One region of the Paenibacillus riograndensis SBR5 genome, then DNA from elsewhere that is predicted to be linked to it. Evidence: predicted binding sites of a transcription regulator. Region 1 holds the regulator's gene; the other holds the start of a gene.

Region 1 (16,207 bases):
CGCTCCATACTCCGCAGTGACTTCGCCGAAGCGATCACATTGTTCGAAAAAGCAATTGCGGCCAGTCCGGACGATGCCGAAGTAAGGTACCGCTGCTCTATAACGTATGCCCGAAGCGGTATGCTGGTCAAAGCGCTGGAGCATGTCCGGGCGGCAGTGAAGCTGGACGGAGAGAAACCGGAGTATCGGCTCCACCTGCAGCATTTGCAGGCGCTGCAGTTCGTGCAGGAGGCCAAAAAGCTCCTGGAGGATGAAGTGACGGAGACCCATAACCCGTATCATCCGGTTACCTTATTGAAAGAAGCAATAGCTCTTGACCCCTTGTACGGGGATGCCTATGTTTGGCTTGCCATTGCACACAGCCGGATGAATGAGCATGTGCAGGCAATAGCCGCGCTAAAAGAAGTGATGTCGCTGCATCCTGATGATAACGGGCTGCGGCAGCTTATGAAGGACCTTCAGAAATCGTTGCAAAAATATATTCAGTAATTTGGAACCAGTGAAAGCGAGGAGGAATAAGGGTGAAGGCCAAGATCAGAGTTATCGTCTCCGGTGCGGGAGGCAGAATGGGCAAAGAAGTTGTGAAGCTGGTACTGCAGGATGAAGAACTGGAGCTGGCTGCTGCTGTAGACCGATCGTCAAGCGGCAGCGATGCCGGCCGTCTGGTTGGATTGGAAGAGAGCGGCATTGTGGTTGTATCTGATTTGGAAACTGCCCTGGCAGAGAGCGGCGGAGAGGTTCTTGTGGATTTCACCACCCCGCAGTCGGCCTATCCTAATACACTACTTGCCATAAAATATGGAGTCCGTCCGGTAATCGGTACTACCGGGTTCTCTCCGGAACAGATTACTGAGTTGGACAAGCAATGCCGGGAACGGGGGATCGGAGGGCTCATTGCCCCCAACTTCTCGATCGGAGCCATTCTCATGATGAAATTTGCGGCTCAGGCGGCGAAATATTTTCCGCATCTGGAAATTATCGAATACCATGGGGACCAGAAGCTGGATGCTCCCTCAGGTACGGCAATTAAAACGGCAGAGATGATTTCAGAGGTAAGGCAGGAGCTGCGGCAGGGCAATCCGAAGGAAGAGGAAGTGATTGAGGGTGCGCGCGGAGGCTATTATAACGGGTTCCGCATTCACAGCGTCCGGCTTCCGGGTGTTTTTGCCCAGGAAGAAGTGGTTTTTGGCGGGTATGGGCAATCCCTCAAAATCCGTCATGATTCCTATGAGCGGGCAGGCTATATGCCAGGTGTCAAAATGGGAGTCCAGAAGGTAATGGGCTACACCGGATTAATTTATGGTTTTGAGCATTTTATTGAATAGACGGGGGAATACACCATGTTGAAAATCGCATTTATCGCGCATGACCGGAAAAAAGATGAAATGGTTAATTTTGTAACTGCCTATGAGCATGTATTTGTCGGGCATCAGCTGTATTCAACGGGAACTACGGGTCAACGCATTATGGAAGTGACAAAGCTCTCTATCCACCGCTATATGTCCGGGCCGCTTGGCGGCGATCAGCAGATCGGTTCTATGGTGGCGATGGACGAGCTGGACCTGATTATTTTTCTGCGCGACCCGCTTATGGCACAGCCTCATGAACCGGATATTACAGCATTGCTTCGTCTTTGTGACGTATATGGTATCCCGGTGGCAACCAATATTGCCACAGCTGAGATTCTGGTCAAAGCCATCGACCGCGGCGACTTCGCCTGGCGTGAGCTTGTACATAAGTATAAGCCGGGTGTGGATGAATGAAGCTGGACATTCTTGTATTCGGTGCGCATGCTGACGATGCCGAAATCGGCATGGCCGGAACGATTGCCAAACATACGGCTGCAGGATTCAAGGTAGGCTTGTGTGATTTGACGGCGGCGGAAATGTCCTCGAACGGAACTGTGGAGCGCCGTAGAATGGAAGCCCAACAGGCTGCCGATCTGCTTGGTGCATCCGTTCGTACGAATCTGGGATTGCCGGACCGGGGACTATATATGACAGAGGAACATCTGGCGGCAGTGACGCTGGAGATCCGCCGGTTTGCTCCGGATATCGTATTTGCCCCTTATTGGGAAGACCGGCATCCGGATCATATCGCCTGCAGCAAGCTGGTGGAAGAAGCGGTTTTTAATGCCAAGCTGCGCAAATATATGCCGGACAAGCCTGCTGTCCCTGCGCCACAGCTGTATTTTTATTTCATTAATGATTTGGGGCGTACTGACCTTATTGTTGATGTGACCGGGCAATACAGCCTTAAAGAGCAGGCGTTGTCCTGCTACCGCTCACAATTTGAGAAAAGTCCGGGAGAGGACGTAGTGTCCACTCCTTTAAATAAAGGATATATCGAACGTGTCCGCTCCAGAGATATGCTGCTTGGACAGCGGCGGCTTATTCCTTACGCTGAGGGCTTCGCTAGCAAAGTGCCTCACACCGTTGATCTGTTCACTACACCGCTTAATCAATCCTGATAATCTTTATTAAATGGTTATGAACCACTATAATATATTCATATCATTACACTAAGTAATGAACTTAAGTCTTATAAAGGGGACGGAGCAATGGACCGTTTGAAAATAGGCATCACCTGTTATCCGTCTCTTGGCGGCTCGGGTGTTGTGGCGACGGAACTGGGCAAGCTTCTGGCCGAGAAGGGCCATGAAGTCCATTTTATTACACATAGTATCCCGTTCCGGTTGGGAACGTTTCAGAAGAATATTTTTTATCATGAGGTTGAGGTCAACGATTATTACGTTTTCCGTTACCCGCCTTATGATCTGGCACTCGCGACCAAAATGGCTCAAGTAGCCAAAATGGTGGGACTGGACCTGTTCCATGTCCATTATGCGGTGCCGCATGCAGTATGCGCTTATCTCGCCAAACAGATGCTGGGCAATGATATCAAGGTAGTAACTACTCTGCACGGGACCGACATTACGGTTCTTGGACAGGATGAGTCGCTGAAGGACCTGATCCGGCTCGGTATCAACGAGAGCGATGCGGTGACAGCGGTTTCGCAGGATCTCATCAAAGAGACCCGCAAGGTGCTGGATATCACCCGGGAAATTGACCTGACCTATAATTTTGTCGACAAACGTGTGTATTATCCCCGGGATGTGACTGATCTGCGCGGGGACTTCGCGGAGCCGCATGAGAAAATTCTAATGCATATCAGCAACTTCCGGCCGGTTAAGCGGGTATCGGATGTGGTCGATATTTTTGCAAAAGTGAGCCAGGAGCTTCCTTCACGGCTGCTGCTGGTGGGGGAAGGGCCGGAACTGCCCAAAATCCAGGCAAAGATCTGTGAAATGGGGCTGGAAGACAAGGTTCGTTTCCTCGGCAAGCAGGATGAGATCGCCCAGGTGATTTCCCTGGCGGATCTACTGCTGCTGCCGTCGGAGAAGGAAAGCTTTGGTCTGGTGGCGCTGGAAGCGATGGCATGCGGGGTTCCGACCATCGGCTCTGAGGCCGGAGGCATTCCGGAACTGATCCAGCATGGCAAAACCGGGTTTCTGGCCCCGATCGGGGATACGGCTACCATGGCGAAGTATGCTGTAAAGCTGTTGTCTGATCCCCTGATGGAGGAGCAGTTCAGAGCAGCGTGTCTGATACGTTCCTGTAATGATTTCAGCAGAGATGTGATCACCAACCAATATGAAGATATCTATTACCGGGTGCTTGGAAGCAAGGTGCATGGTCTGGATACAATCCAGAGGTAGGGAGTGCTTGAACTATGGACTGGACAATGGCCCCTTCCGGAATGGTTGCAGCGGGTAACCTGGTATTAGCGGGTCTCTTGGAGCAGGGATATGAGGCTTATTTTGTCGGAGGCTGCGTCCGTGATGAGCTGCTGGGCCGGCCGGTGCATGATATGGACCTGACGACTTCGGCGTGGCCTGAAGAGGTCATGGCTATTTTTCCGCGCTGCGTCCCAACCGGACTTGCGCATGGCACTATCACAGTTCTACAGGATGGCTGGAGCTTTGAAGTGACGACGTACCGGACGGAGAGCGGTTATGCAGACCACCGCCGTCCGGAGCAAGTTTTGTTTGTAAGTGATGTGAAGGAGGATCTGCGCCGCCGTGATTTCACGATCAATGCGATGTGCCGCGGATTGGATGGGGTTGTCGTTGATCCCTACGGCGGACAAGAGGACTCGGAGCGCCGGTTGATCCGCTGTGTGGGCGATGCCGAGGCCCGGTTCGGGGAGGATGCGCTGCGCATGCTGCGGTGCGTTCGCTTCGCCTCCGTTCTTGATTTCAGCATCGCCAAGAATACTTGGCGGGGGCTCCTGCGCCAGCGGGACAAGCTGGCGCATATTGCCGTAGAACGCGTTCGCGCGGAGCTTGAACGCATTGTCCTCGGCCCGCACCCGCAGCGCGGCCTCGGTCTCGTGGCGCGCAGCGGGCTGCTGCCGCGCGGCAAGGCGCCGTTCCCCTGGACCGGCAGCGACATGGCGGCAGCCGCCGCCCTGACGGCCGGGATCGGAGACCTGCAGGACGCCCACCTGCGGTGGGCGCTCCTGCTGCATGCCCTGAAGCAGACGGCCTCGGAGGCCGGCGAGCTGCTGCGGGCATGGACCTTTCCGGGGGCGACGTGCAGCGCTGTCGCCGGGGTGCTGCGCGTCCGCGAAGCGTGGGACGCGGCGCTTGCGGAGGTGCCGCCGGGTTCCCCTGGCGGCACAGAGGCCCTGCGGCGGCGGTGGATTGCCGCCGTGCTGGCCTGCGGCCAGTCAGCCGCCGAAGGGTGGCTGACGCTGCTTGCGGCGCTGCCGCAGGCCGCCGCGCCTTGCGCGGCAGGCGTTGCACAGCCGCCTGCGCCTGCACTGGGGGCGCCGGATACAGGCGCTCCTGCCGCGCAGCGGCATAACGCGCCGGAGACAGGCGCCCCCGCCGCGCAGCGGCATAACGCGCCGGAGACAGGCGCCCCCGCCGCGCAGCGGCATAACGCGCCGGATGCATGCGCCCCTGCCGCGCAGCGGCCCACCCCAGCCCTCCTGCGGTCCTGGACCGCGGAGATGCCGCTGCACACACTCGCGGAGCTCGCCGTGACGGGGAATGAGCTGGCCGGGGCGCTGAATAAGCGTCCGGGTCCGTGGCTGGGCGAGCGGCTGCAGCAGCTGCTGCTGGCTGCCGCTGCGGGTGACATTCCCAATGACAATCAATCATTGCTGCAGGAAGCAAAAAGGATGGATCGTAATGAATCGTAATGAGAGGCTCCGGCTGGCGGGGGGGCGGGATACTTTTGTACCCGGCTGGCTGGACCGTGTGCAGCTGCTGGAAACCGTGGTGTCCACGCAGGAAGAGGCTAAAAAGCTTGCGGAAAGCGGCGCTCCCCAAGGCACCACCGTCCGGGCGGAAGAACAGACCGGCGGAAGGGGGCGGATGGGCCGGAAATGGCATTCTCCGCGCGGCAAAGGCATCTGGATGAGCGTGGTGCTGCGCCCGGAGCTTCCCTTGTCATTAACTCCGCAGCTTACCCTGCTGGCCGGGGTTGCCGTCTGCTTAGCCATCCGGGAGGTCACGGGTGTCCAGGCAGGGATTAAGTGGCCGAATGACCTGCTGGCGGGCGGGCGCAAAATATGCGGCATCCTGCTGGAATCCTCCCTGCGTGAAGGCAGGCTTCATTATGCAATCGCCGGTATTGGGATTGCAGCCAATCTGACGGAAGAAGATTACCCGCCGGATTTGCAGGGCATCGGCACCTCGCTGCTGATCGAAGGCGGCGGCATTCCTGTTGACCGTTCAGCGCTTACAGCGGCTGTCCTGACCGAACTGGAGTACTTATATCTGGTATACAGGGAACAGGGATTTGCGCCGATCCGTGAACTGTGGGAGTCTATGTCAGTTACACTCGGGCGCCAAGTGGGCTTTAATACCCCGCAGGGACGCTGTGAGGGGACCGCTGTGGGACTGGACGATAATGGAGGTCTGCTGCTTAAGGACGGCACGGGGAGCGTCGTCAGTGTACTCTCTGGAGAAATAGAGATGATCTGAGATGGCAAGGTTCCATTCCTTGTCATCTTTTTTAGTGTACATACTTGCAGATTTTGTTATAATAAGGGCAGAGACGGCATCGGAATCGAGCTGTACTCGGCAAGAAACCTTTTATATCAGGGAATTTGCTTTTGGATTCACCTTCTTAACTGTATTTCACGGTTACGTTGGATTCTGCTCTGAGCCGTAAGGACCGAGACAGAAGGGACGATCGCGAGTGACTCTTTTTTGCCCTTCGGACCTTTTTAGCGGACTATGCTAAAAGGTTTTTTTGTTTGCGCGTTTACGCGTAATAACTGCGAAAAGGGGAATAGAGCCTATGGCTGACAAACAAGCACTGAATATTGTGAAAATGAAAAAAATGAAAGCGGACGGCGTGCCGCTGAGCATGCTGACGGCTTATGATTATCCTTCGGCGCTGCTGGCTGAGGAAGCGGGGATTGACCTGATTCTGGTCGGTGATTCGCTGGGGAATGTGGTGCTTGGCTATGATACCACCCTGCCGGTAACCATAGAAGATATGGTCTATCACACCCGCTCAGTCACCCGTGGAGCCCGGAATACGTTTATCGTGGCCGACATGCCGTTTATGACGTACCACGGAGGTATTGACGAAACTCTGCGCAGCGTGCGCAGGCTGATGCAGGAAGGACGGGCACATGCCGTCAAAATGGAAGGCGGACTGGAAATTTGCAGCACGGTGTCTGCCGTTGTGTCTGCCGGGGTTCCTGTCCTTGGCCATATCGGCCTCACCCCGCAGTCCGTTAATATGATCGGCGGCTACCGCATACAAGGCAAAGACGCCAAGGATGCGCAGCGGCTGATGGATGAAGCGAAGGCACTTGAAGCTGCCGGTGTGTTCGGAATTGTGCTGGAACTGGTGACCGAAGAAGTGGCAGAGGCGATCTCCAAGGCTGTCAGCATCCCGACCATCGGGATTGGTGCAGGCCGTTTCTGCGATGGCCAGGTGCTGGTCTTCCATGATTTGCTGCGTTATGCCTCCCCATACCGGGAGAAACGGTTTGTCAAAACCTACGCTGATGTGGGCACTCTAATCCGTGAGGGAATCAGCAGCTATGTCCAGGAAGTGAAGGACCGTTCCTTCCCGGCGGAGAGTCATGTTTTTAATGCAGATGAGCATGTGCTGGATTCGTTATACGGCGCGGCCGGAAAAGGAGAGGAATAAGATGAGGGTAGTCAGAACGGTTCTGGAATTGCGCGAAGCGCTGGATTATATGCGGATGGGGGGACACACCCCGATTGGTTTTGTGCCGACCATGGGTTATCTTCATGAAGGGCATGCCAGCCTGATCCGCAAAGCGGGAGAAATAGCCAACACAGTGGTGATGAGCATTTTTGTCAATCCGCTGCAATTCGGGCCGAACGAGGATTTCTCTTCCTATCCGCGCGACGAGCGCCGGGATCTGGAGCTGGCAGAGCGGGAAGGGGCAGATATCGTTTTTATTCCCGGCGTTGAAGAGATGTACCCTGAGCCCATTCGCACCAAAGTTAGCGTAAGCTCGCTGACCACACAGCTGTGCGGAGCTTCCCGCCCCGGCCATTTTGACGGCGTGACTACGGTTGTCAGCAAGCTGTTCAATATGGTTCAGCCGGATTATGCTTTCTTCGGACTGAAGGATGCGCAGCAGGTAGCCGTTTTGCGGCGGATGGTGTCCGATCTTAACATGAATGTGGAAATTATCGCTTGTCCGATTATCCGGGAAGAGGATGGACTGGCATTAAGCTCGCGGAATGTGTATCTGAGCGGTGAAGAGCGTACCCAAGCGCTGGTGCTGTCCCGTTCACTCCGCGAAACCCGCAAGGCGATTGAAGAAGGGACTGTCAGAACGGTGGAAGAAGCGCGCAAGCTGCTGGAAACCGTTATTTCGTCCTCACCGCTCGCGGTCATCGATTACGTGGAAATTCTCTCTTTTCCGGGCCTGGAAACGCTGGCTGGCGGGTCTCTGTTAAGTGATGCAGAGGGAGAAGTGATTATGGCGCTGGCTGTGAAGTTTGGCCGGACCCGGCTGATCGACAATAATGTTTTTATCCCCAAGGAGGTACATGCCCTTGTTTAGACATATGATGAAATCCAAAATCCACCGCGCCACCGTAACGGAAGCCAACCTGAATTACGTGGGCAGCATTACCATTGACGAGAACCTGATGGAAGCCGCTGACCTGCTGGAAAATGAAAAAGTGCAGATTGTCGACAATAACAACGGTTCCCGCCTGGAAACCTATGTCATTCCCGGACCGCGCGGCAGCGGCGTTATCTGTCTGAACGGCGCTGCAGCCCGGCTGGTTCAGCCCGGGGATACAGTAATTATCATCTCCTATGCCATATTGTCCTCCGAGGAGCTGGCTGCTCATAAGCCGACGGTTGTATTCGTGGACGCTGACAACAAACCGGTCAAGCTGGCGGATCATGAGCTGCATGCCACGATTGCCTGAAGCTTAAGCCATGCAATGAATGGCAGGGATGAAGAGACCCGTACTTGTGAAAAATGAAGGCAGGCAAGCTTAAGCTGATTTCATTTTCAGTAAGGGTGGGGGTGTCCCGTGTTTCAACATTTATTTGCTGAGATGAACAAGATGCTTCAGGAAATCGCCGAAGACTTTCCAACTGCGGAGGGCGCCCGCCGGAATGATCTTTTATGCAAGTACAACATGCTGCACAGGCTAAGCGATGAAGTGATGGACGAGTGGCTGGTCTTTGCCGAGAAGCTGAGTGAGTTCCGCCAAAATGCGGATTTTTCGCCACCTTCCGAGGAAGAAATGCCACAGATTGAGGCACCCGAGCTGGCCATGGATTCCTTTGTCCGCGGCCAGGGCTACTACAAGCTGCTGATGTACCGCAAATGCATCGAGCAATTCAAGCAAGTCATCACCCGTTATCCCGACAGTCTGGCAGCACATCTGTATTTAGCCATGGCCTATCTGCAGGAAGGGGAGCTGGACGTCTCCTGGGGGCATCTGCATCACATGCTGGCCCTGATCCGCGAGAGGAAGCTGAAGGCCATGATCTACAATGCGCTGGGCTGTATCCGGGCCTCCCAGGAGCGCTACCCTGAAGCCCAGGAGCTATTTAGCCTCTCTTTGCAGCATGATCCCCTGCTTCCCGAACCGAGTGTGAATTTGGAGGTCTGCCGCAGGAGAGGCGGGAAGCTTCAATTTGGACATCAGCTGGTTTCGCTTTTATAATTCTTCATCCATTAAAGCGATGCATCCCGCTTGCCAAGGGGTGTGCATCGCCTTTTTTCGTAACTTCTGTTATGCTGATAAGGAGTCTCAAGTGAAAGGATTTAGAACTTATAATGAAATTTGCCGTGCTTGATTTTGAAACCACAGGAACCCAATCCGTGGGTGAGATCATCCAGGTTGGCCTTGCCATTATAGAAGAAGACCGGTCCATCTCCAGGGTGTATGGTTCCTACGTCAAGCCCGGAACGCCGATTCCCCCCTTTATTACGGGATTGACCGGAATCACGGACAGTGATGTGCAGGACGCCCCTGAACTGGATGAGATGATGATGGAGCTGGTTCCGCTGCTCGACGATGTTGTGCTGGTCGGCCACAATGTGGCTTTTGACTTTCATTTTCTGCAGAATGCGCTTGACCGGTGCGGTTATTTGCCGTTCCAGGGCCGGATTCTGGATACGATTGATTTTCTCAAGATATGCTTTCCGTCACTGACCACCTATCAGCTCGGCGCTGTAAGCGCCCATTTCGGCCTCACGCATGAGCGTCCGCACCAGGCGGACAGTGATGCCCTTGCAACTGCACTGGTGCTGCTGAAATGCCTGGAGGAGCTGTACAGCCTGCCCCTGCTGACCATCCAGCGCCTGAATGAATTGTTTGCGGACGAGGACAGCGATCTCGCCTGGTATTTTGACGGGCTGCTGCATGAGCGGGAAATGGAGACCTTCCAGCCTGAGGGTGAGCTGAACTTTTACCGCCAGCTGGCGCTGGCTGTAGGAGACTGGACGGAGCTGATGCCTCCCAGAGAGGAAGGAACCGGCAATCCTGCGCAGAATATTACCTTTGAGGAATATATGGAAGAGGTGACCCTGCGGCTTAAGGAGACCTTGCCCCAATACGAAAGCCGTGAAGCCCAGGAAATTATGATCCATGAGGTGATAACGGCACTGGAAAGTGACAAGCATCTCTTAATCGAGGCGGGAACGGGCACGGGCAAATCGCTGGGCTATCTGCTTCCGGCCATCTACCACAGTGTGCGCTCGGGACAGAAGGTCATGGTGAGTACGCATACCATCAACCTTCAGGACCAGCTGCGTGAGCGCGACATCCCGCTTTTGACGAATGTTGTGCCATTCCCGTTTAAGGCTGCGGTCTTCAAGGGCAGAGGACACTATTTGTGTCTGCGCAAGTTTGAACATAAAATAAATAAAAAGGACTTCGCGAGTCCCCGGGAAGAAGCGCTTACTGCAGCGCAAATGATTGTGTGGCTGACACAGACCCAGTCAGGAGATGACGAGGAGCTGAATCTGAACGGCCGCGGCGGTGATTTCTGGGAGACCGTGGCCAGCGACACGGATTCTTGTCTCGGACGTTCCTGCCCCTGGTTCCGCAAATGCTATTACCACCGGGCCAAGCACGAAGCCGGAATAGCTGATGTTGTAGTAACCAATCACTCCAAGCTGTTCGCAGACGTCAAGGCCGGTCATCAGCTGCTTCCGGCGTATGAGCACCTTGTTATTGATGAAGCCCATCATCTGGAGGATATTGCCGGCAAGCATCTGGGCATGCAGATGAAATACTTCACGGTAGCCCATACGCTTACACGCCTCTATAAGGACAGCAAAAGCGGACAGCTGCCCGTTCTGCGCCAGACCCTGCAGTCTTCAGGCAACGAACAGGCGGCTGAATGGAGCGGGGTGATCGACAGAATCTACCCGGATCTGCTTACGGTTAGGGAATCTTGGGATGCGCTTAGCGACAAGCTGTTTGCCTTGCTGCCTGAGCGCAGCGATGCCGCAGCAGGAGAAGCGGGACAGCTGGTTACGCGTCTTCTGCCGGGTGCTCAGCCCAAGGGCTGGGAAGAAATCACCGCACTGGAGAACACCCTGAACCTGAGCCTGAGCGAAATTATCCGCAGGGGCGACAAGATGCTCAGCGAAATGCGCGAATCGGAGAGCCAGTCGTCCTCGGACAGTCTGGTGACGGATATCGGCGGGCTTTTCAAGGATTTGGCTTCGATCCGCGAGCAGGTACGGTTTTTTATGAACCTGAACGACGAGAATATTGTCTACTGGATGGAGGGCAGCGGGAATTACCGCGGGAAATCGCTGCAGCTGTATGCTGTTCCGGTGGATGTCAGTGCCCAGCTCAAGGATCTGTTTTTCGATAAAAAGAAAAGCATTGTCCTGACCTCGGCCACATTGTCCGTGGATAAATCCTTTCAGTTCATGATAGACAATCTCGGCCTGGGCGAGTCCGCAGAACAGGGGCGTCTGATGACAGCGCTGCTGCCGTCGCCGTTTAAGTATCGCGAACAGGCGCTTCTCGTTATTCCGCGCGATTTTCCCAGTGTCAAAGGCAGTGTGGGCGATGCCCGGTTTGTCGATAAGCTGGTGCATTCGCTGGCGGAGGCTGCAGTGGCGACCCAGGGCCGGATGCTGGTGCTGTTCACATCTTATAAAATGCTGCGCCAGGTCTATGATCCTCTGAAGGAGGCGCTTGCCTCCCAGGACATCGCTGTTCTGGGTCAGGGTGTAGAGGGCGGAAGCCGCAGCAAGCTGATCCGGCGTTTTCAGGACAGTGCCGCCTCCGTGCTGCTCGGGACAAGCAGTTTCTGGGAAGGGGTAGATATTCCCGGTGAGGCGCTGACCTGTCTGGCTATTGTCAGGCTGCCGTTTCAACCGCCTAACCATCCGCTTGCTGAGGCGAAGGCTGAGCTGCTGCAGGCGCAGAAAAAGAACCCGTTTATGAAGCTGTCGGTTCCCCAGGCGGTCATCCGGTTCAAGCAGGGCTTCGGCAGACTGGTTCGCACTGCACAGGACCGGGGAATTGTTATTGTATATGATACCAGGGTTATCGAATCTTATTATGGAAAGTACTTCCTGTACTCACTCCCTGGACCCAAAATGGAGCATATGCTCACCGATCAGATGGTCCCGCGTATCGCCGAATGGCTTGAAGACGGCAGTGTGTCCTGATTCCACTATACGTTCAAATTTAATTATTTAGAAATTATGATTTTTTCTGTTGCGGAGAAGGTGTGCGCCGCAGGGGCTAGTCCAGAAATAACGGCAGAAATGCCGTTGTTGGAGCGTTGAAGGTCGGCTAGTCCAGAAATAACGGCAGAAATGCCGTTGTAAGAGCACCGCAGGCTGGCTAGTTTGTTCATGGATGTTGTACAGAGAATCATTCCTTAGGCGCCTTCTGTTTTGAAGGGGCGCCGGGAATGATTACTAATTAGCTGCAGCTCTTTAAATTTAAGGTTACGCTAACAATACTTTTAGGAGGAGAAAATATGAAATCGGATAAAATATCAGAGGCCGTGGTGCGCAGGCTGCCTGTGTACCTGCGTTTCCTGAACGATCTCCAGAAGCGTGAAATCTCCACCGTGTCTTCGCAGGAGCTGGGACAGAAGCTGGATCTGAATCCGGCGCAAATCCGCAAGGATTTGGCCTATTTCGGCGATTTCGGCAGAAAAGGCATCGGTTACGATGTATCGTATCTGATTGAGAAAATCCGCCATATCCTGAAGCTTGACCAGCAGATCAATGTGGCACTCGTGGGTGCAGGTAATCTTGGACACGCTTTATCCAATTACAATGCCTATTTGAAGGACACGATGAAAATCACCGCGGTCTTTGATTCCTATCCCCCCAAGATCGGGCAGAAAATCAACTCGCTGACGGTTCAGCCTATGGAAGAGCTGGGGAGCACAATCCGCGAGCAGGGCATCCGCATCGGCATTATCACTGTACCGGACAGCGAAGCGCAGAACGTTGCAGATATCCTGGTGGATTCAGGCATCGAGGCAATCCTCAATTTTGCACCGGTGATTTTGAAAACGCCTGCCAACATCCGGATTCATGCCGCTGATTTTACTACTGATTTGCAGAGCTTGGCTTATTATTTGCATGATGGAAAGGACGAGGCGGAAGATGAGCAGCAATAAAACTGTAATTGTAAATGGGCGTTTCCTGGTGCCGGGAACGGCGCAGCCTGTCCTTAGCGGTTATATGACTATAGAAAAGGATCTCATCACATACATAGGAGAAGTCAAGCCTGTCATAGAAGAAGGTACTCAGACCATTGACGGCAGCCGTCTGCTGTTCATGCCGGGTCTGGTCAATACCCATGGCCATACGGCGATGTCCCTGCTGCGCGGCTACGGGGATGATATGGTGCTGCAGAATTGGCTGCAGGAAAAAATGTGGCCTATGGAAGAAAAATTCACCGGAGACGATGTCTATTGGGGCACCGCCTTGTCTGTGCTGGAAATGCTGAAAGGCGGCACAACCACCTTCCTGGATATGTATGACCACATGGACCGTGTGGCCGAGGTTACCGAGCAATCAGGCATCCGTGCCGTGCTGATGCGCGGGGTGATCGGGCTCTGTCCGGAGGACGTGCAGAACCATAAGCTGGCGGAAGCGGTTGCTTTTGCGCGGAACTGGCACGGAAAAGCGGACGGAAGAATCACAACGATGATTTCACCGCATGCCCCGTACACCTGTCCGCCGGAGTTTTTTGTGAAGTTTGTGCAAGCCGCCCATGATCTGGACCTGCCTATGCATACCCACATGTCGGAAACCCGGCGGGAAGTCGAGCAGAATGCGGCCGATTACGGTTTGCGTCCGGTGGCGCATCTGGAGAAGCTGGGAATGTTCACCCGCCCGTCCCTGGTCGCTCATGGTGTTCATTTGAACGATGAAGAGATTGAGATTCTGGCCCGTTACCATGTAGGGGTATCCCATAACCCGGGCAGTAATCTGAAGCTGGCGAGCGGAGTAGCCCGGGTTCCTGAGCTGCTGCGTGCAGGAGTCACGGTATCGCTTGGCACCGATGGCGCGGCGAGCAATAATAATCTCGACATGTTTGAGGAGATGCGCCTTGCCGCCTTGATCCACAAAGGCGTGAGCGGTGACCCGACGGCGGTTCCGGCACAGGAAGCGCTGCTGATGGCGACTGAATACGGCGCACAGTCGATTTTTCTGGAAGGAGTCGGACGGCTTGCTCCGGGAATGAAGGCGGATTTCATTGCCCTGGATATCGACCAGCCGCATTTCCTGCCGCATACGGATCTCTTGTCCCATGCCGTTTACTCGGCAAGCGCCAAGGATGTTGCGCATGTCTGGGTGGACGGCAAGCAGGTTGTGAAGCATGGGCAGTGCCTGACGCTGGATGAGGAACAAATCCGCCGCAAGGCGCAGGAGACCTTTGAGGGCCTGCTGAAGCGGTAAATGAACATGATCGGTGAGGCATTTTGAAAGAAAGGGAGCTGTACTTTGAAGAAAAGAAGAAAATGGCTTCTGCTGGGGATACTCCTGGTTCTTCTCCTTCTGTTCGGACTAAGCCAGTTCTATGCTTATGTGATGAAAGACCAGTGGAGCGAACGCAGCGCAGCCACAGAGATTGCTGAAGCCAGAGCAGGACTGACAGAGGTGACCCGGGCCCAGAAGTCCGTCTGGGATGAAAATTCGATTTACTGGGTAATGACAGGCCGTAACGCAGCCGGGACGGAGCTGATGGTCTGGGTCCGCTTTACACGGGACGGCAAGCCTGCAGGGGGAGACAATGGTGTATACGCTGAAGAAGTGGCCAAAGGCATGTCGGAGCAGAAGATCCGTTCCATCATTGCCTCAGACTTACCAGGGAGCACCATTAAGCGCCTGCTGCCGGGTGTGTACAACGGAGAATATGTGTGGCAGCTGTTTTATAAGCTGGAGGGACGCTATTATTACAAGTTTTACCGTTTTGCGGACGGAAATGCGATTGGGGACGGCTACAGCCTGCCGAAAAAATAATAAGCGCACGACCCATATTGAGCGGGTGGACAAGTATTTGTCTGCCTGCTTTTTTAACATTTAGGAAATTAGCGTATTCAGTAGAGAGTCGAATATATCTGCGGGTATATATCTTTGAGGCAGAACCAGCAGCATCTGGTGATAAAGATGGGAATATCTTAAGCATCGCCAAAACGGCCGCAGCGCTAATCGTTGCGGTCGTTGCTGTCGATATAAGGGGAAACGGGCTGTCATTTTGCCCAAAAATTAGTACTGAAAATTTTAAATATATTCACACTTTTCTTCGAATTCGTATATACACCTGTGATATACTACTATTTGTACTACGGCATGCTTAAGAGCATGCTAGTCTCGGAAGAGCATTAGGCACGCTATTTAATAAAATTTATTATATTTTTTCACATTTTTCTTATCATTGAGAGGAGGACGTTTCTTGAAACTACGTCTTATGCCAGTACTGCTAACGTCTCTGCTGTCGGCTGCGCTTTTGTTTGGCGGCTGGTATTCCTACCGGGAGTTCGTGGTGCAGGAGCCGCTGCAAAAAATTGTCTCTGCTTATGAGGGAGTGAATGACTCCCATATCTCTATTAAACGCAATGAGGTCACTTTGAAACTTGATTTGCAGCCGGGCACTAAATTGCGCGAGCTGGTGCAGTATGTAAATACTGAAGGCAGATCGGCGATTGACGGCCGTACATTGAAACTGGATGTGGAGCAGCATTCCAGCGAACTGCTGGATGAATATTGGGACCAGGCGATGTTCTCGGTTGCTGAAGCCATGGAGAGCCGTAAATATACATTAATTCCTGCGAAGCTGGATGAACTGAAAGCCCAGAATTCCAAATACAGCAGTGTAACTGCAGCAACTGAAATTGATGACAATAACGTATATGTGAGCCTGAGCGACGGTAAGAAAAGCAAATTTATGATTTTGCCACGTGCTGCGGCAACGATGGGAGTGTGGAATAATGCCTAAGTTCTGGAAAGAGGTATTAATCGGATTTGTTCCTGTGCTGGTGATATTTATGGCTTTTGTCGGGATTAATATTTTCCCCGTGATCATCGCCGCAGGCATGGTTGGCGCACTTCTGCTCATTGCCCATCTGCGCGGGGGGCTGACCGTCAATGCCGGAGGAGACAAAAAACGTAAAAAGAACGGCCCGTCGAAGCTGACCTTTGAAGAAATCGGAGGACAGGACAATGCCAAGCA
Region 2 (16,207 bases), 2.3 Mb from region 1:
ATAACCGTTAGGCTCCGGTGGAAAGCGGGTAACCACTTCCTTTACTTTTCCCGAGCTCAGATCTTCGGTAATGACATTCTTGATGAAATTGGAGGGTGTTCCACGGTTCTCCACAGTTATCAACCTTTCATTCTGTAATATTACTACTTCCTTGTATGAACATGTTTCCTACTAATATACCCGTTAAGCGGGGAATGTTCAATAAAAGTCAAGAGAAACGGCGCGAAAATCCAGCTTCACAGGCTGGTTCGTTCATGGTGTTTTGACTTATTTCCCGGCTATGGAGTAGCATGGGGATTATAGTGTATGTATCTGTATAAATGCTATACGAGGGGGACTTATTCATGAAGCCAATCAAGCTGCCCAAAGAGCAGCGGGAGATTATCACCGAGAATATCCGGGCCTACTTCGAAGCCGAACGGGGAGAGAGCATCGGCCATCTGGCTGCGGACAACCTGCTGGAATTTTTCCTGCAGGAGCTCGGACCGGCGATTTATAACGGAGCGCTGGGCGACTGCCGCACGCTGGTAGGCCAACGGATGCAATCACTGGAGGACGACATTTACGCATTGGAATGGAAGAAACGTTAATCTTTGAACCGCAGAGGGGGGCAGCCTCATGTTTAATTATGTCATTGACGAAGAGCTTAAGCTGAAGCTGTTAATGCCTGAGCACGCACGCCCTATGTTCGCGCTGGTAGAGCGCTCGCGCGCCCGGCTCAGACAGTGGCTGCCTTGGGTGGACGGTGTTACGGAGCAGGCTCATTTGGAGACTTTTATCAAAAATTCGGTCAGACAAGGCAGCGAAAATGGCGGCTTCTCTGCCGGAATATGGGTCCGGGAAGAACTGGCCGGCATCATCGGATACCACGAGATTGACTGGCACAACCGCTCAGTAGGCATAGGTTACTGGCTCGGTGAAGGCTATGAGGGTAAAGGCTACATGACCAGCGCCTGCCGGGTCTTCGTGGACTACGCACTGCTTGAAATGGATCTCAACCGTGTTGAGATCCGCTGCGCTACCGGCAACCGGACGAGCCGGGCGATACCTGAGCGCCTGGGCTTCGTGTTCGAAGGCGTGATCCGCCAGGCAGAAAAGCTTCCGTCCGGCTACGTGAATCACGCTGTCTACGGGCTGCTGCGCAGTGAGTGGAAGCTCCTGGGCTAATTGGTTATATAGCTTGAGGGCAGAATAGGCTGCTGCCTGAAGGCTGATACAGAGAAAGTACAGGCTGCGGGCTTGCCGCGGCAGCATCACGGATTTCATTATAGATGTGCAAGCCCGTTAAGGCGGAAGGCAGCACATTTCCGTATGTGCAAGCTCATTGAGATGGAAGGCAGCACACTTTCCGTATGTACAAGCTCATCAGATGCAAGGCAGCACACTTTCCGTATGTACAAGCTCATCGAGATGCAAGGCAGCACGCTTTCCGTATGTACAAGCTCATCAGATGCAAGGCAGCACGCTTTCCGTATGTACAAGCTCATCAGATGCAAGGCAGCACGCTTTCCGTATGTACAAGCTCATCAGATGCAAGGCAGCACACTTTCCGTATGTACAAGCTCATCAGATGCAAGGCAGCACGCTTTCCGTATGTACAAGCTCATCAGATGCAAGGCAGCACGCTTATCCAAACCATTTGCAGCGGTCAAAACCCCGGAGGAATGATTCCTCCGGGGCTTTGACCGCTGCAAATTATAATATAGATGGAATCCTTCTGTACGTCGTGCAGCTCCAGCAGCAGTTGACAGCAGCAGTTGGAACTATTTAACAGCAGGTACCCCACGGAGACTTGAAATTACCTTGAACGGGGCCGTGCGCCGAGATAAACCCAGACACTAAGTGGAAAAAGTACCACTAATCCAAAATTCTAGGCTCCTCCGCCAACATTAAGTGGAAAAAGTATGACTAATCTGAACCCATCGGCCTTCCAGCACTGGATTTGCCGAAATTAAGTGGAGAAATTCCCACTAAATCTCTGTTGTGGCACGAATATCGGCAAATTAGTGGTAGAAAATCCACTTACCATCTTAAGGGACCTGGCGCAAGCAACTTCAGCGGCGGCAGACAGTATCTCACAGCAGCACTCACACTTCACAAAGCATACATACAGCATTTAGACAGCGCTCACACAGCATTCCACACAACACTCAACAGCACTCACGCAGCACTCACACTTCAAACAGCACTCATACAGCATTCCAACTACCCATACACTCAAACAGCGCTCTCCCTGCATACAGCATTCAATTTACCATGATTCCACGAACCGCCAACACTGCCCCGGTTCATTTTCGGCATCAAAAGCCGCTTATAAAAAGGATGTTATACCTACCTGTAAGTTTCGGGAGGTCCTTGCTAGCCCAGGGGTCCTTGCTAACTCAGGAAGTACTCGCTAGCCAAGGAGGTCCCGACTCTTCCGGGGGGCCCTTTCTGATGGCCCCCATTCTCTCAGGAGGTCCGAGCCCTCCCGAACCCCTTATCTCCCCGCCGTATCCAGCCAGCCCTGAAACTTCTCCCGGGTGTCGGCAGACAAGGTCTCAAGCGCGGCCAGCTCCGCCAAGCCCGTCTGGTCCTTGCGTCCGTGCTCCATCAGATAGAGCACCTGCTTGATGGGGAAGCTTCCCTTGCCGCTTTCCTGCTTGATGATTGGGTCGCCAGCGGCAATCTGACCCTCGCGCAGTACACGGAAATAGAAACCGCTGTACCCGGTTTTCAGCACCTGGGCCGGCATATCGGCGGGGCCGTGTTTTTGCGCCAGCTTAAAACATGGAAAACGCGGCTGGCTGACCTGCAGCAGTGTTGTGCCTACCTCGTACACATCTCCGATGCACACTTCCGTCTCCAGCAGGCCGTTGGCCGTGATATTCTCGCCGAAGGCCGAATACTCCAGTTTTTTGCCCAGCCATTGCTCCCAAAAAGGATAATGCTCAATGGGATATACACACACTGCCTTGTCAGCGCCGCCGTGGTTCACAAGGTCCGCTTGACCGTCCCCGTCGAACCCTTCCAGATGAAGCTGCACCTTACCGGGTGCCGGCATTTTGTAGATGCCTGTCTCCAGCGGCTTGCCCCGGTAATCGACGGTTTTGGGTTTGCCTACATTAAGCGAGATGACTTCCATCCTCTTTCCCTCCTGTCAGCATGCAGCTCATAAATACCTCATCTACGTAGCGCCCGCCAAGAAAAAACTCCTCACGCAGACGGCCCTCTTCCACAAAGCCGCATTTGCGGTAGAATGCAAGCGCAGGTTCGTTGCAGGACAGCACACGCAGCCGCAGTTTGCGGATACGGTTCTCCGCCGCATGGCTTTTGATCGCTTCGATCAGCTGTCCGCCGATGCCCATTCGCTGAAACTTCGGGTGAACCGCGATGTTGACCTCACATACATGACGGTTGCTCTCCATCCCGCTGGGACAGCCAAAGCCGACATACCCGCACAGTTCACCATCCTTCAGAGCGACCAGCTGAGAACCGGGAGGGGCATGCATTAGATAATCTTCCCGTGAGCGCCACATTAACGGACCGGGTGATGTATCCTCAGTCCAGATCATATTATCAAGTACGATCAGCTCCCGGACATCCCTGATTTCCGAGGGCCGGATCGTTAAGGCATCCCAGTTCAGTTGTGGCATTGCTTCTACACTCCTTGCCATACTCAAATCACGCGGAAGACCGCAGCTGCCTTAACAGCATGCTCCCGCTGCAATTTTATGCCGCATTTCGTCCCAGTGTACGGGCGGTGCGGTTCATGTATGCATGTAATCCAAAGAATCCCACCGACAGCACAGCCATCCCGCAAGCCAGCCACCCCGTCGGCGCAAGACCTCCATTGTCGAACTGGACGCCCATCAGATAAGGCCCGACCACTCTGCCGACTGCGCCGATGCCGCCGCTCAGCCCCAGATAGAACGGCGCATTGCGGTCTGCATGGTCCGAAATAAATGACGGCATTGCCGGGGAGATCAGCATCTCCCCCAGCGTCGCCAGCAGCATCGCCAGAAACAGGCCGGCATAGCTCGGCATGAGCAGAATCACCGCATAACCGCTCAAATAAAACACGGCACTGGCCGTCATTTGCGCCGTTGAGGTCGCTGCAAACCAGCGTTTGATCAGACTGACCAGCGGCTGCGCGGCAAAGATCAGAATCCCGTTCAGCGTCCACAGAAACCCGTAAGTCTGCTTAGGCCAGCCTTCGGAGATAATAAACGGCGACACGCCGGTGTTCCAGATTGAATTGCCGATCAGCAGAAACATGGAACCGACAGACATGAATAGATAGATCCTTATCTGACCCATAAGCCTCCAGCCGGATTGTGCGGGCTGCGGCTGCTTTTTCCGGGTCTGTTCGTGAGGTGAGGCTGTCCCTACTTTGCGCAGATAAAAAAAGAAAAAGACGGCAAACACAGCCGAAGTCACACCGTTCAGCACAAAGCTCAGCATATAATTGCCCAAAAACCCGCTCAGCGATGTTCCCAGTGCTACCCCTATATTATTGCAAACATAAATGATGTTAAACAGCTCCGCACGCTGCTCGGCAAACCGGAATCCGACAAATGCCTGGATCGCCGGCAGCGACAGCGAATTGAACAATCCGAACAATCCCATCAAAACGATAAATAAATGCCAGTTGCTGCTTGCCGCCGGAATGGAGAACAAGGACAAGGCCGTTAGGGCCAAGGCCCCTACAATCAGCCGGTTGACACCGACCTTGTGATACAGCGAACCGCCCAGCAGCTGGCCGGCAATCCCCCCGAGAGCCTGAATTAACAGGACGAGGCCGGCATCCTTCATACTCCGTCCCAGCTCATCGAATACGTACATGGTCACGAGCGGCCACATCAGCGCACTGCCGGTTGCGTTAATCAAGCTGGCAATCAGAAATACTTTGATTTCTTTAGGATAGGCTTGCAAAAACTTCATATCTTGTCTTTCATCCCCTGTAAACTATGAGTCATTAATTCATCCAGTATCAGCCTAAAACAGGGTCAAGGGCAAGCATATGAATTGACGCTTTATCGCGTCACTCAAATAAAACACATCATTTAAACCCAACAGATTCTCCGTTGGACTGTGTTTCTTCCCTACGCTTCACTTCTACAGTAGTTGAGAAAAAAGTCGCCCCGTTCCCCATATCGGCGAGCCGGTCCGGCGTCAACACATTGACTCTCTGTTTGTGTCCTTTGCCTTCCCACCACAGACCTTGGCTGATGACAGTGCCGGGCAGCATCTTGTCCGTTACCATCGCCCACAGCTCGATACTGCCTCTGCCGTTATATACGGTGAGCCCGTCGCCTTCCCCGATTCCCCTCACCGCAGCATCTTCGGGGTGAATCTGCAGTGTCGGCCGCTTCTCCATCCGCTGGTGCTTCTCCACATTGGAGAAGGTGGAGTTCAGGAAATTATGGTTCGGCGGTGAAACGAACATGAGCGGGTACGCCGTTCCAGGCTGCGGCCGCTGCTGACCGTCATAGCCTTCCTTAAGCGGCGTGTATGTCGGCAGTGGCGGCAGTCCTGCCAGCTCCATAGCTTTTGAATACAGCTCGATTTTGCCGGAGGGAGTCGGCAGGTTGTCCAGATAATCCGCTTGCGGCGACATATCCAGCTTCACGAACCGCTCGGCTGTCAGCCGCTCCAGCGTTACCCCGTTCAGATAAGGGTTGCGCGGATAATCCAGCGCCTGACGGATCATATCATATGGGGACTCGCTGAACGCCTCCGCATCCAAGCCCATCGCCTTGCCAAGCAGCGAGAAGACCTCCACATTGCTCTTGCATTCCCCGGGCGCATCCAGCACAGGCTCCTGAAGCTGGATATAGTGATGCCAATAGGAAGTATACAGATCCACATTCTCAAACGTGGATGTTGCCGGCAGCACGATGTCGGCATAGAGAGCCGTGTCGGTCATGAACAGATCATGCACAACCGTGAACAAATCCTCGCGGGCAAATCCCTTGCGTACCCGCTCCGCATCGGGGGCTACCACCACAGGATTGCTGCAGTAGACGAACATCCCCATCACCGGCTGCTCCTTCAGCTCCAGCGCTTCACCGATCCGGTTCATATTAATTGTACGTGTCCGGCGGTTCGGGCGCAGATCAGGGCGGGTCAGTGCCCGGTCATTCGTGGAGCTATAGCCGCCGTTCCCCTTGATCGCTCCGCCGCCGGTCTTCAGCCAGGCACCGGTAAGTGCCGGAAGACAGGCGATCGTGCGCACATTCATGCCGCCGTTATCGTGATGCTGGAGGCCGTTGCCGATGTGGATATGCGAGACCTTGGCTTCCCCATACAGCTTGGCCAGCTTCTCGATATCCGCTGCCGCAATGCCTGTGATCTCCGCGACCCGCTCGGGCGGGTAGGCGAGCACATGGCTGCGTAATTCCTCATGGCCGATTGTATAACGCTCAAGAAAAGCGTCATCCGTCATTCCGTCACGGAACAGGATATGCATCAGCCCGAGCGCGAGCGCTGTATCCGTGCCGGGATACAGCGGCAGGAACCAGTCCGCCCACTGGGCCGTGCGGTTGCGGTGCACATCGATTACAACTACCTTCGCCCCCCGTTTGCGGGCCTGCTCGGCATAGACGACCTGATGCATGCTCGTGCTGACAATATTGCCGCCCCAGACGATGATCAGGTCGGCGTTCACCGTATCCTCAGGGCTGGTCCCGCCGTTGAAGCCCATTGTATATTTCCAGCCTGCGCTGCCGGCAGCGTTGCAGATGCTCTGCTCCAAACGGCTTGCACCAAGCGCATTAAAAAACCGCCGGTCCATCCCGTCAACGCTGAGCACCCCCATATTTCCGTAGAAACTGTAGGGAAGGATGCTCTCCGGCCCGTAATCCGCCGACAGCTCCTTAAAACGCCCGGTAATTTCGCCTATGGCCTCTTCCCAGCTGATCGGCGTGAAAGAACCGCTTCCCTTCGGCCCTGTACGGCGAAGGGGCTGCAGCAGCCGCTCGGGATGATGCACCCGTTCGGCCATATGCCGCACCTTGTTGCAGATCGCCCCTTTAGTCACCGGATGCTCGGGGTTGCCCTCCACTTTAATGATTTTGCCATTCTGCTTATGCACTAGAAGTCCGCATGTGTCGGGGCAATCCAGCGGGCATACCGCCGGGAAAACCCCATCTCCGCTGTAACTCATGGGCTGCAGTCCTCCTTTGCGGCTTGAATATGTATATTCTATAACCGCATTTGCTCCACGTAAAGAAAATAGGCGGGAACAAACTGATTCGTTCCAAGTATGCCTGGGTAATAGAGCATATGAAACACTCCCTATGAATTCGCCGTGAGCCCGATTTCGTTCCCCCGAGTCGGATATGCACGGCGAATTTTGTTGTAGCCGGAATAACAAAAAAAACACCCCCCGGAGATTTCCGGAGAGTGCTGATGGTCCGCCAGACCTGGGCAGGCCAGGAGGTTATGCGTGTTTTTTTACACCGGCAGCAGAAATGCCTTCCACCGGTTGAACAGCCGCCGGCGCTTTGCGCAGGTAAGCCATCCAGTAAGCGAATGCCACGAAGATTGCACCGCCTGTGAGGTTCCCGAGCCAGACCGGGACAAAATTGCTGAAGTACTGGGACCAGGTGAAATGTCCTTCAAATATGGCAGCAGGGATAAGGAACATGTTGGCTACAACGTGCTGGAAGCCGATGGCTACAAAGGCCATGGTCGGAAACCAGATTCCGAGGATTTTACCGCTGAAGTTATCCGCTCCGTAAGAGAGCCATACGGCCAGAGCAACGAGCCAGTTACAACCGATACCGGAAACAAACGCCTGCAAAAAGGTGGCATCGATCTTGTGTCCGGCCATATCCACCAGTTTATCCAGATACACGCCGTCTGCGGTGAGGCCGACAACGTGGCCGAAGAAATATGCGACGAACAAGGCGCCTGCGAAGTTACTGATGGTAATCAGCACCAGGTTCTTAATCGTTTCCCAGAATGAAATCTTCTTGGACATAAATGCCAGCGGCACCGCCATCATATTGCCTGTCAGCAGTTCCCCTCCGGCCAGCAGCACCATGATCAGACCTACCGGGAATACGGAAGCCCCGATAAAATTCGCAATGGAGCCCCATTCCTTCGGTGCGCCTGCAATTACGCGAATGTCCAGCAAAAATCCGAGCGCGATAAACGCTCCCCCCAAGAAGCCAAGAATAAGTACAGTGCTGAGCGGATTATGTGCTTTCTTAATTCCGTTCTCCACCGTGACTTCGGCAATCCCCTGCGGTTTGTTATAAGCCATGATTCCTATCCCCTTTTAATACTTAAAATTTGTTCCTTTATGTCATTGTAGCGTGTCGACTAAGACAATTACGTGATAAAAATCACTTATGTAAAAACTAAGTGAAACTTTTCACTGACATGTCAAATTTACCACAAAAGTATCCAATGCGGAATGTTTTTATTCAAGTGGAAGCGGCCAGTCCGCCAAAAAGATACATTTGTGCCGGGGCGCATCAAAAAACCGGAGCCTTCATTCGGCTCCGGTTATGGGGCAGGCTGCAGGGTTAGACCGTTACAGTTTCTTTATGGGGAACTGTTGCGGGTAAGGCCTGAAGGCCTGCGCTATTCAGGAAATTCCATGGTTTGTTGTAATTCGGCTGGAAGAAGAAATCGATAAATGCCAGCTGGTCTACTGTCATTTTATTTTGTATGCATACCGACACGGTATTGATCGACTGCGTCAGATCCATCTTGGACATAATCTGAGCGCCGAGTATGCGGCGGGTCAGGCGGTCATATACCACCTTTAACTGCACCTGCTCAAAGGTTGGCATAAATTCAGGACGGTAGTTGTCGGTCAGCAGGACACTTTCAATATCCATGCCTTCCGCTTTGGCCGCATCTTCCGTCAGCCCGGTTCCGGCGATATTGTCTTCATAAATTTTGATCCCCGAAGTGCCCTGTGTGCCCATGTAGGCAATGGTTGGTGACACCAGATTCCGGGCTACCAGCGTTCCCATGCGCACTGCGTTGGTTGCCAGGGGGATGTAAGCATTTTTGCCGGTCGGATTATAGTGAATTGCGCAGCTGTCGCCCGCAGCATAGATATCCGGAAGGCTGGTCTGCATGTAGTCGTTGACGATAATTGCACCGTTAGGAAGCATATCCACTTTGCCCTTCAGCAGCTCGGTATTCGGACGGAATCCGATGCAGAGGATCACCAGGTCTGTCTCATGCTCGCCTTTGCTGGTAATGACCTTGGTTACTTTACCGTTCTCTCCTGCAAAAGAGCTGACCTTCTCGCCAAGCGCCAGAGTGATTCCGTGATCCTCCAGTGATTTTTGAATAGGTGCAGTGAATTCTTCATCCAGGTATTTGCTCAGGATACGATCCTCGCCATCGATCAGCGTAACCTGCTTGCCGTTCATTTGAAAAGCTTCTACCAGCTCGACTCCGATATATCCGGCGCCGACAACAGTGATTCTGTCCACCTGCTGTGCTCTTTCGATGATGGTGTTGGAATGGCTGTAGTTCTTCGACAGGAGGATACCGTCAAGCTCCATGCCCTCCAGCTTCGGAACAATTGGCCATGAGCCGGTGGTCATAATCAGCTTGTCATAGGAGTCATCGAATTCCTGGCCTGTTGCCAGATTGCGGGCACGCAGGGTTTTGCGGTCCGTATCGATCCGGGTAACTTCATGGCGCATGTTCGTCTTGACACCAAGCTCAGCCAGCTTTTCCGGCGAAGAATAGAACAGCCCCTGCGGGTCCTTGATTACTCCCCCTACATAAAGCGCGATCCCGCACGACAGGAAAGAAATATTATCATTGCGTTCATATACTGTAATCTCGGCTTCAGGATAAAGCTGGGCGGTGTTAACAATTGCGGCGGTTCCGGCATGGGTACATCCAATGACTGCTACTTTCATGGTTTCTTCCTCCTCCAAATGTGGGCATTCATTTATTTTCTCTATAGTTGTGATTTATTTCACTTTATGAGTTGATTATATTGTGATTTTTCTCACATTACAAGCCTTTTTGTGATTTTTCTCACAACGTTCACAACTTTTGCGGATTTTAGTCCTTCAGGTCCACCCTGCAGCTGCATTAGTTTTCCCCGGAACGGGTACATTATGTCTGCTGTACAGCAGGAAGGAGCAGGGAACCTTCAACGCAGACGCAGCAAAGCCCCCTTACCTCTGCATCAGTCGCAGAAATACGGGGGCTTAAGCCTGTGAATTTATATAACCTAGTTACTCTAAACCGTTAATGACACCGTCCAGGTCTACCTGAATGCCTTCTGCCGCCGGTTGGGCCGGGAGTCCAGGCATCGTAACGATATTGCCGGTGATGACTACAGCGAAGCCTGCGCCCAGCGACAACGTAATATCGCGGACACCCATAGTGAAGCCCTCGGGGGCTCCCAGCAGTCTTGGCTGGTCCGAGAAGGAGTACGGAGTCTTAGCCATGCAGACCTGAAGCTGGTGGAGGCCAAGCTTCTCAATCATGCCCAGGCTGCGCTTTGCTGCCGGCGAGAAGGCCACCTCAGCGCCACGGTAAATTTCGGTGACGATTTTTTTGATTTTGGCCGGGATGTCCAGATTGTCCTCATACAAGGGAGCAAATGCCGCGGGTTGGCCTTCTCCCTGCTCCAAGAGCTTCTTCAGCTCCATGGCAAGCTCCAGCCCTCCGGCGCCGCCTTCCGCCCATACCCTGGAAACGGCTGCGGGTACGCCGAGACGGCGGCAGGCCTCCAGGACATCGTTAATCTCCGAGGGGGCATCTCCTTCGAAGTGATTAAGCGCCACCAGCACCGGAACGCCGAATTTGCCCAAATTCTCAATATGGCGCTCCATGTTGGAAATGCCGGAGAGCAGGGCGGCCTGGTTCGTCTGATGCAACTCATCTTTGCGCACACCGCCGTTGTATTTCAGCGATTTCACGGTCACCACCAGCACGGCAGCGGCGGGAGTAAGCCCGGCTTGACGGCATTTGATATCCATGAACTTCTCTGCGCCGAGATCCGCCCCGAAGCCTGCTTCCGTCACCACCACATCACCCAGCTTCAGCGCATAACGGGTACCGATTACACTGCTGCAGCCATGGGCGATATTAGCAAAAGGCCCGCCATGCACAATTACCGGTGTCCCCTCCAGTGTCTGCACCAGATTGGGCTTCACAGCTTCCTTCAGCAGCGCAGTCATGGCTTCCACTGCCCCGATATCCTTTGCCGTGACCGGCTGGCCCGACTGGTCATATCCGACCAGCATGCGGCTGAGGCGTTTTTTGAGATCGGCAAGACCGTCGCACAGGCACAGCACCGCCATAATCTCGGAGGCAGTTGTAATCTGGAAACCGCTCTCCCGCACCGTACCGTTGCCATCGCCGAGACCCGTCACAATGCTGCGCAGGCTGCGGTCATTCATATCCATTACACGTTTCCAAACAATGCGCTGAGGGTCCAATCCGAGAAGGTTGCCCTGAAAAAGATGATTGTCGATCATGGCCGACAGCAGATTATGCGCCGAAGTTACCGCATGTATATCGCCTGTAAAATGCAGGTTGATCTCATCCGCCGGAACAATCTGCGCCTTGCCACCGCCAGTGGCTCCGCCTTTCATTCCTAAGGTCGGACCAAGCGAAGGCTCGCGCAGCGCCGCTACGGTCTTAACCCCCGCTGCATTCAGCGCCTGGGACAGTCCGATGGTCGTCAGCGTTTTGCCTTCGCCGGCCGGAGTCGGATTCATCGCGGTGACCAGCACCAGCTTTCCGTCCTGATTGTGCTTAAGCTCATCCCAAAGGGATGGCGACAGCTTGCTTTTATATTTGCCGTACAGCTCCAGATGCTCCTCATGAATTCCTGCTGCCGATGCCACCTCTGTAATTAACCTCATGCCGTTTTAAAACCCTCCTGCCGTTATTATCCTGCTTCACCATTCACTCTATGCACTTCTCCAAGATCTACATTCCTCTTCAAAGGATACAGTGTCCCTGAAAAGCGTCAAGGATAATTTTCATAGATCCCCATACGAAAAATCCTCCCAAACCCGGCAAAGGCCGCTATTCGGGAGGAAAACTCAAGTTAAGTCGGCACACAGAAACGGCTTCGCCGTCTCCTTAATTGTTCTAAAGCAATGCTTCTATCTGTTCCTTCATGCTTTCAGGTGATTCCTTTGGTTCCACACGGGCTACCACGTTGCCGCTCCGGTCGACGAGGAACTTCGTGAAGTTCCACTGAATGTCACTGCTCCCGCCTTCTCCCGGCTGCTGGCCCTTCAAGTATTGAAAAAGCAGACTGGCATCCGGCCCGTTCACATCCACTTTGGCAAAAATGGGGAACGTAACGCCATAATTAATCTGGCAGAACTCCTCTGCTTCTTCACTGGTGCCCGGCTCCTGTCCGGCAAACTGGTTGCAGGGAAAACCCAATACCACAAGTCCCTTGTCGCCGTACTGCTCATACAGCTTCTGCAAATCCCCGTACTGTGGTGTAAGTCCGCATTTGCTGGCCGTGTTGGCAATCAGCAGCACCTTGCCTTCATAATCCTTGAAAGGCACCTCTGCACCCGAAGGCTTCACGCCTGCAAAACTGTAAATAGACATCCTGCTTCTCCCCTTCATCCGTGGATTTTTCTAACGGCGATGCGCTGTCCAGCCATTCTTCATCTTAACTCATTGCCGCAGAAATCCAAAATTCACGGCACCGTGGCTGCGGCTAATTCACCCCGGCCCCTCCGCGCAATCCGCAGACTTCGGCTATCAGCCGCAAGGATCTCAGCTTGTCCTCATAGCGGTGCATAAGCGTAGCGAACATAATTTCCTCACACTGGTATTCCTCCATGAGCGCTGTAAACTGCCGCCGCACTTCGTCCGGTGATCCAAGTACCATTCGCCGGCGGTTATCCTCGATCCGGAACCGGTCATACGGCGTATACTTGTAGCCCAGTGCCGTCTCCACAGAAGGCGTGCCTGTCGAGACATGGCCCTTCTCCAGCTGAACCAGGGACAAATCCATACTGGCAGCCAGCCGGTCCGCTTCTGCGGAAGTCTCGGCGCATACGGCAAACACCGATACCAGCGCCTGGGGCGCAGAAGCTGCAGGAGACGGGCGGAAGCTGCTCCGGAAAGAGCGGACCGCCATGCTGCCCCCTGCACTGTTAATAAACCTGGCGTATGCATAGCCGGTCCCCAGTCTGGCGGCAAGGGCAGCACTTTCCCTGCTGGACCCGAGCAGCCAGAGCTCCGGCGCAGTGCTGATCTGCGGGCTGGTCTCCAGCCCGGCAAAACGGTGCGACTGATCCGGAGCGCCATACAGATAGCTGAGCAGATCTTGAATCTGCAATTCGTACAGCTCAGCGCTGCCGCCGGTCCGGTTCTCCTGGAGCGCTCTTGCGGCGAGCGCCCCGCCTCCTGCAGCTCTGCCCAGCCCAAGATCGATCCGGCCGGGGTACAGGGCTTCGAGAACGCGAAAGTTCTCGGCCACTTTATACGCGCTGTAATGGGGAAGCAGCACAGCTCCCGAACCGATGCGGATTCTTGAGGTTACCGCAGCCAGATGTGCCATAAGCACCTCAGGGCTCGAACCGGCCAGCCCGCGTGCCGCATGATGCTCGGAGACCCAGAAGCGGTGATAGCCCAGCCGGTCCGCCTCTATGGCTAGACTTGCGGTTTCAGCCAAAGCCTCCGCCGGCGTGCTGCCCTCCGAGACCGGCGATTGATCCAGTATGCTTAATTTCATCATCAGCGCATCTCCAAGTCAATTTTCTCCCCATTATAACATTCGGGTACCTGGCATTTCCTGCTCTGCCTTCTTTACGGCAAAAAATCCTCCCCCAGCCACCCGAAGAAGGATCTTTGTCCAGCCTATGCACTTTAGATAAGCGCTAGCGCAAAACAGCTCTATTCAATTCCGGGCCAGCTTAACCAGCATATGCGCCAGCCGTTGGCGCTCTTCCTTGCTGCCGACCTTCCACAGCTCCAGCAGCAGCTTCTCCTCGCTGTTGCGAGGTTCCTCATGCGCGGCCAAATAGTCGGCGATTTTCTCCGCCGCTGCGGCCAGCTGTTCTTCGCCCAACCCAATTTTTTGCGCCAATTGGATACGCTTTCTGAGATAAGATCTGAAATCTTCGAAATTCTTCAGGATAACGTCTTTTTGTTCGGGCTCTATCCGGTCAAGGGCGTCACTCACTTTAGCCATCGTCACATTTCCATCCTTGTTCACCACATGATTATGTTCGGACATCTGAAGCTCCCCTCTCACTGGTAATTTCATGGTTTCCCACTACTTAACCAGGGGCCGGGGAGATGAACCATCAGAACCGGCGGCTGCAGCTGTAAGACACACCTGCACGGACTGCCGTAGCCTGCCCGCAGAAGATCTCTTCGGTATCCTGATTCATCATACCGATTATGCACGCCCTGACCCTGCCTAGACCGCACCAATAGACGGCCATTCCAGCTCAAACCCGTTATTGCGCAGGCGGGTCTGGAAGCTGCTCAGCTGTTGCGGGGAATTTCGCACCCCACGGGGAGTAGTCCCGTTATCCAGACAATAGGCCGCCAGCATGCCTGCAGCCTCTCCAATGTTCCATTCCACCGGGTGAAGCCGGTAGCAGCCATTGGTGATATGCGTGGTCCCAATGTTTTTGGCAGCAGCGATCAGGTTGTTCACCCGAACCGGGATCAGCGCCCCCAGCGGGATCTGGAACGGCAGCGAAGGAATGTCGATGAAGGTCCGCAGCGCCGTGCTGGGATGAAGATCAATCCGGTAGCTGCCGATGCCAACAGTATCCGGGTATTTCTCGGCTTTGCCGCCGGGACGGCCGGCCGGGCTGAGATGCTGCTCCAGAATCGTATATTCCGCGCGGATACGGCGTCCTTCACGGATATACGGAGCCTGTGCAAGTCCATGCGGCGCTCCCGTCGCATCCGGCCGCGGACGAAGGCCAGGGTAACCTATGCCGCCATCTTTGCGGGGAGCCTCTGTCTGCATCCAATACAACAGGGAAAGACTGAGCTGCTTCGCTCTCTCCAGATGGCGGTGCCTTTCCTCCGGAGCAACGTCAACAATCGGTCCGAGCCAGTAGTCATTCTGCGGCCAGTTGACCACGCTGAGGTCCGTCTTGTAGGTCCCGGGCTGAAAATTATTGCGGTCCGCCAATCTCCGGTAAGTAAACAGCGGATTTGCCCCCTCCTCCGGCAAAAGCACATAGGTCACAGGCGCAAGCGTTGAGGGGGAAGGAACGGTCCAGCTCAGCTGTGGAGCCGGCCAGAAATCAGCCTGATAGTTCTTCCAGAAGTCATATTCCCGCGGCTTGGCAATCGTATAATCTTCACCCTCGTTATAGTCGAGCGCCAGGCAATGCGTGAACGCCTGGATATCCCGGGGATTCGCCGGACCCGCAAGCGCGTGTCTCTCCCCGGTCTCGGCAACGGATTCTGCGCCGGTTACGTACTCCACGCCTGCAAGCGGCAGCACATCCCCTTCCTCGGTTGCATCCAAAAAATAGCTGCCTGTCAGCACCAGCCTATCTCCATCCTGCCCGCACACCGTTACTGAAATCACCTCATCCCCGTCTGTCTCGGCCTGCACGGGCTTATATCCGGTCCATATCTGCAGCCGCCCGCTGTGCACATAGGGGGCCAGCATATCCCGGAGCACCGCCAGTGCGGTGCGCGGTTCATGTGAGAGACGGCTGACCCAGGCATTTCCGGGATTGAACCCCGCCCGGGCGCGCGCCTGCTCCGTGAGCGGGAAGAATCTGCGGTAATAGTCGCGTACTGCATTCCGGTAAGTCCGGTAGCTTGCCGTACAGCCAAACTGTTCAATCCAGCGGTTCTCATCAGGAGGCACCACCTGGCTGGTGAGCTGTCCGCCAATCCATTCATAGGCCTCGGTCATCACCACCGACCGTCCTGACCTTGCAGCACCAAGAGCGGCCGCACAGCCTCCGGTTCCACCGCCGATAATGATTACATCTGCCTGAATCTGTTTCGTCATTTCATTATCTCCTCCATAATTGAACAAAATAAGTACTGCAACTGAACAAAATAAGCACTGTTTCCCCCTGCCTTTACTTATATGTAATTTTTAGAGATGATTTTACAACTTAAAATTCTCAGGTAACCGAAAAAAAGGAACAATAGAGGTTTGGGCGATGTATAGCAGAGGTCCAGTGGCCTTGTTAGAACCACAAACCGCACTAGCCCCGCTTCTCGGCAGAATCAAAGGTATTTTTACCTCTCATTTCACTCA

Evidence for each region. The regulator Rex, encoded in region 1, represses fermentation and respiration genes when NADH is low (regulators of the CRP and FNR family bind a similar motif). The targets are predictions, from matches to a motif close to TTGTGAAATATTTCACAA.
Region 2: PRIO_RS31405 (formate/nitrite transporter family protein) is a predicted target of Rex. The motif match lies at 8,351-8,368, and genes of this name have one in related genera.

Annotation. Positions count from the first base shown of each region.
Region 1 is NZ_LN831776.1:5,154,891-5,171,097, reverse strand. It holds gene PRIO_RS21900 (tetratricopeptide repeat protein) at 1-489, shown strand, start outside; gene dapB (4-hydroxy-tetrahydrodipicolinate reductase) at 522-1,325, shown strand; gene mgsA (methylglyoxal synthase) at 1,341-1,763, shown strand; gene bshB1 (bacillithiol biosynthesis deacetylase BshB1) at 1,760-2,470, shown strand; gene bshA (N-acetyl-alpha-D-glucosaminyl L-malate synthase BshA) at 2,561-3,718, shown strand; gene PRIO_RS21875 (CCA tRNA nucleotidyltransferase) at 3,745-5,208, shown strand; gene PRIO_RS21870 (biotin--[acetyl-CoA-carboxylase] ligase) at 5,198-5,995, shown strand; gene panB (3-methyl-2-oxobutanoate hydroxymethyltransferase) at 6,315-7,181, shown strand; gene panC (pantoate--beta-alanine ligase) at 7,231-8,073, shown strand; gene panD (aspartate 1-decarboxylase) at 8,066-8,449, shown strand; gene PRIO_RS21850 (tetratricopeptide repeat protein) at 8,582-9,199, shown strand; gene dinG (ATP-dependent DNA helicase DinG) at 9,313-12,174, shown strand; gene PRIO_RS21840 (redox-sensing transcriptional repressor Rex) at 12,492-13,145, shown strand; gene PRIO_RS21835 (amidohydrolase) at 13,132-14,433, shown strand; gene PRIO_RS21830 (cell wall elongation regulator TseB-like domain-containing protein) at 14,479-14,997, shown strand; gene PRIO_RS21825 (hypothetical protein) at 15,431-15,973, shown strand; gene PRIO_RS21820 (AAA family ATPase) at 15,966-16,207, shown strand, end outside.
Region 2 is NZ_LN831776.1:7,425,016-7,441,222, forward strand. It holds gene PRIO_RS31365 (glutamine--tRNA ligase/YqeY domain fusion protein) at 1-114, opposite strand, end outside; gene PRIO_RS31370 (DUF2164 domain-containing protein) at 345-590, shown strand; gene PRIO_RS31375 (GNAT family N-acetyltransferase) at 619-1,167, shown strand; gene PRIO_RS31385 (MOSC domain-containing protein) at 2,480-3,124, opposite strand; gene PRIO_RS31390 (GNAT family N-acetyltransferase) at 3,105-3,635, opposite strand; gene PRIO_RS31395 (MFS transporter) at 3,712-4,923, opposite strand; gene PRIO_RS31400 (molybdopterin-containing oxidoreductase family protein) at 5,042-7,147, opposite strand; gene PRIO_RS31405 (formate/nitrite transporter family protein) at 7,424-8,251, opposite strand; gene PRIO_RS31410 (FAD-dependent oxidoreductase) at 8,517-9,881, opposite strand; gene PRIO_RS31415 (formate--tetrahydrofolate ligase) at 10,206-11,846, opposite strand; gene PRIO_RS31420 (glutathione peroxidase) at 12,079-12,555, opposite strand; gene PRIO_RS31425 (LLM class flavin-dependent oxidoreductase) at 12,668-13,693, opposite strand; gene PRIO_RS31430 (DUF3243 domain-containing protein) at 13,856-14,194, opposite strand; gene PRIO_RS31435 (FAD-dependent oxidoreductase) at 14,381-15,952, opposite strand; gene PRIO_RS35825 (hypothetical protein) at 16,155-16,207, opposite strand, start outside.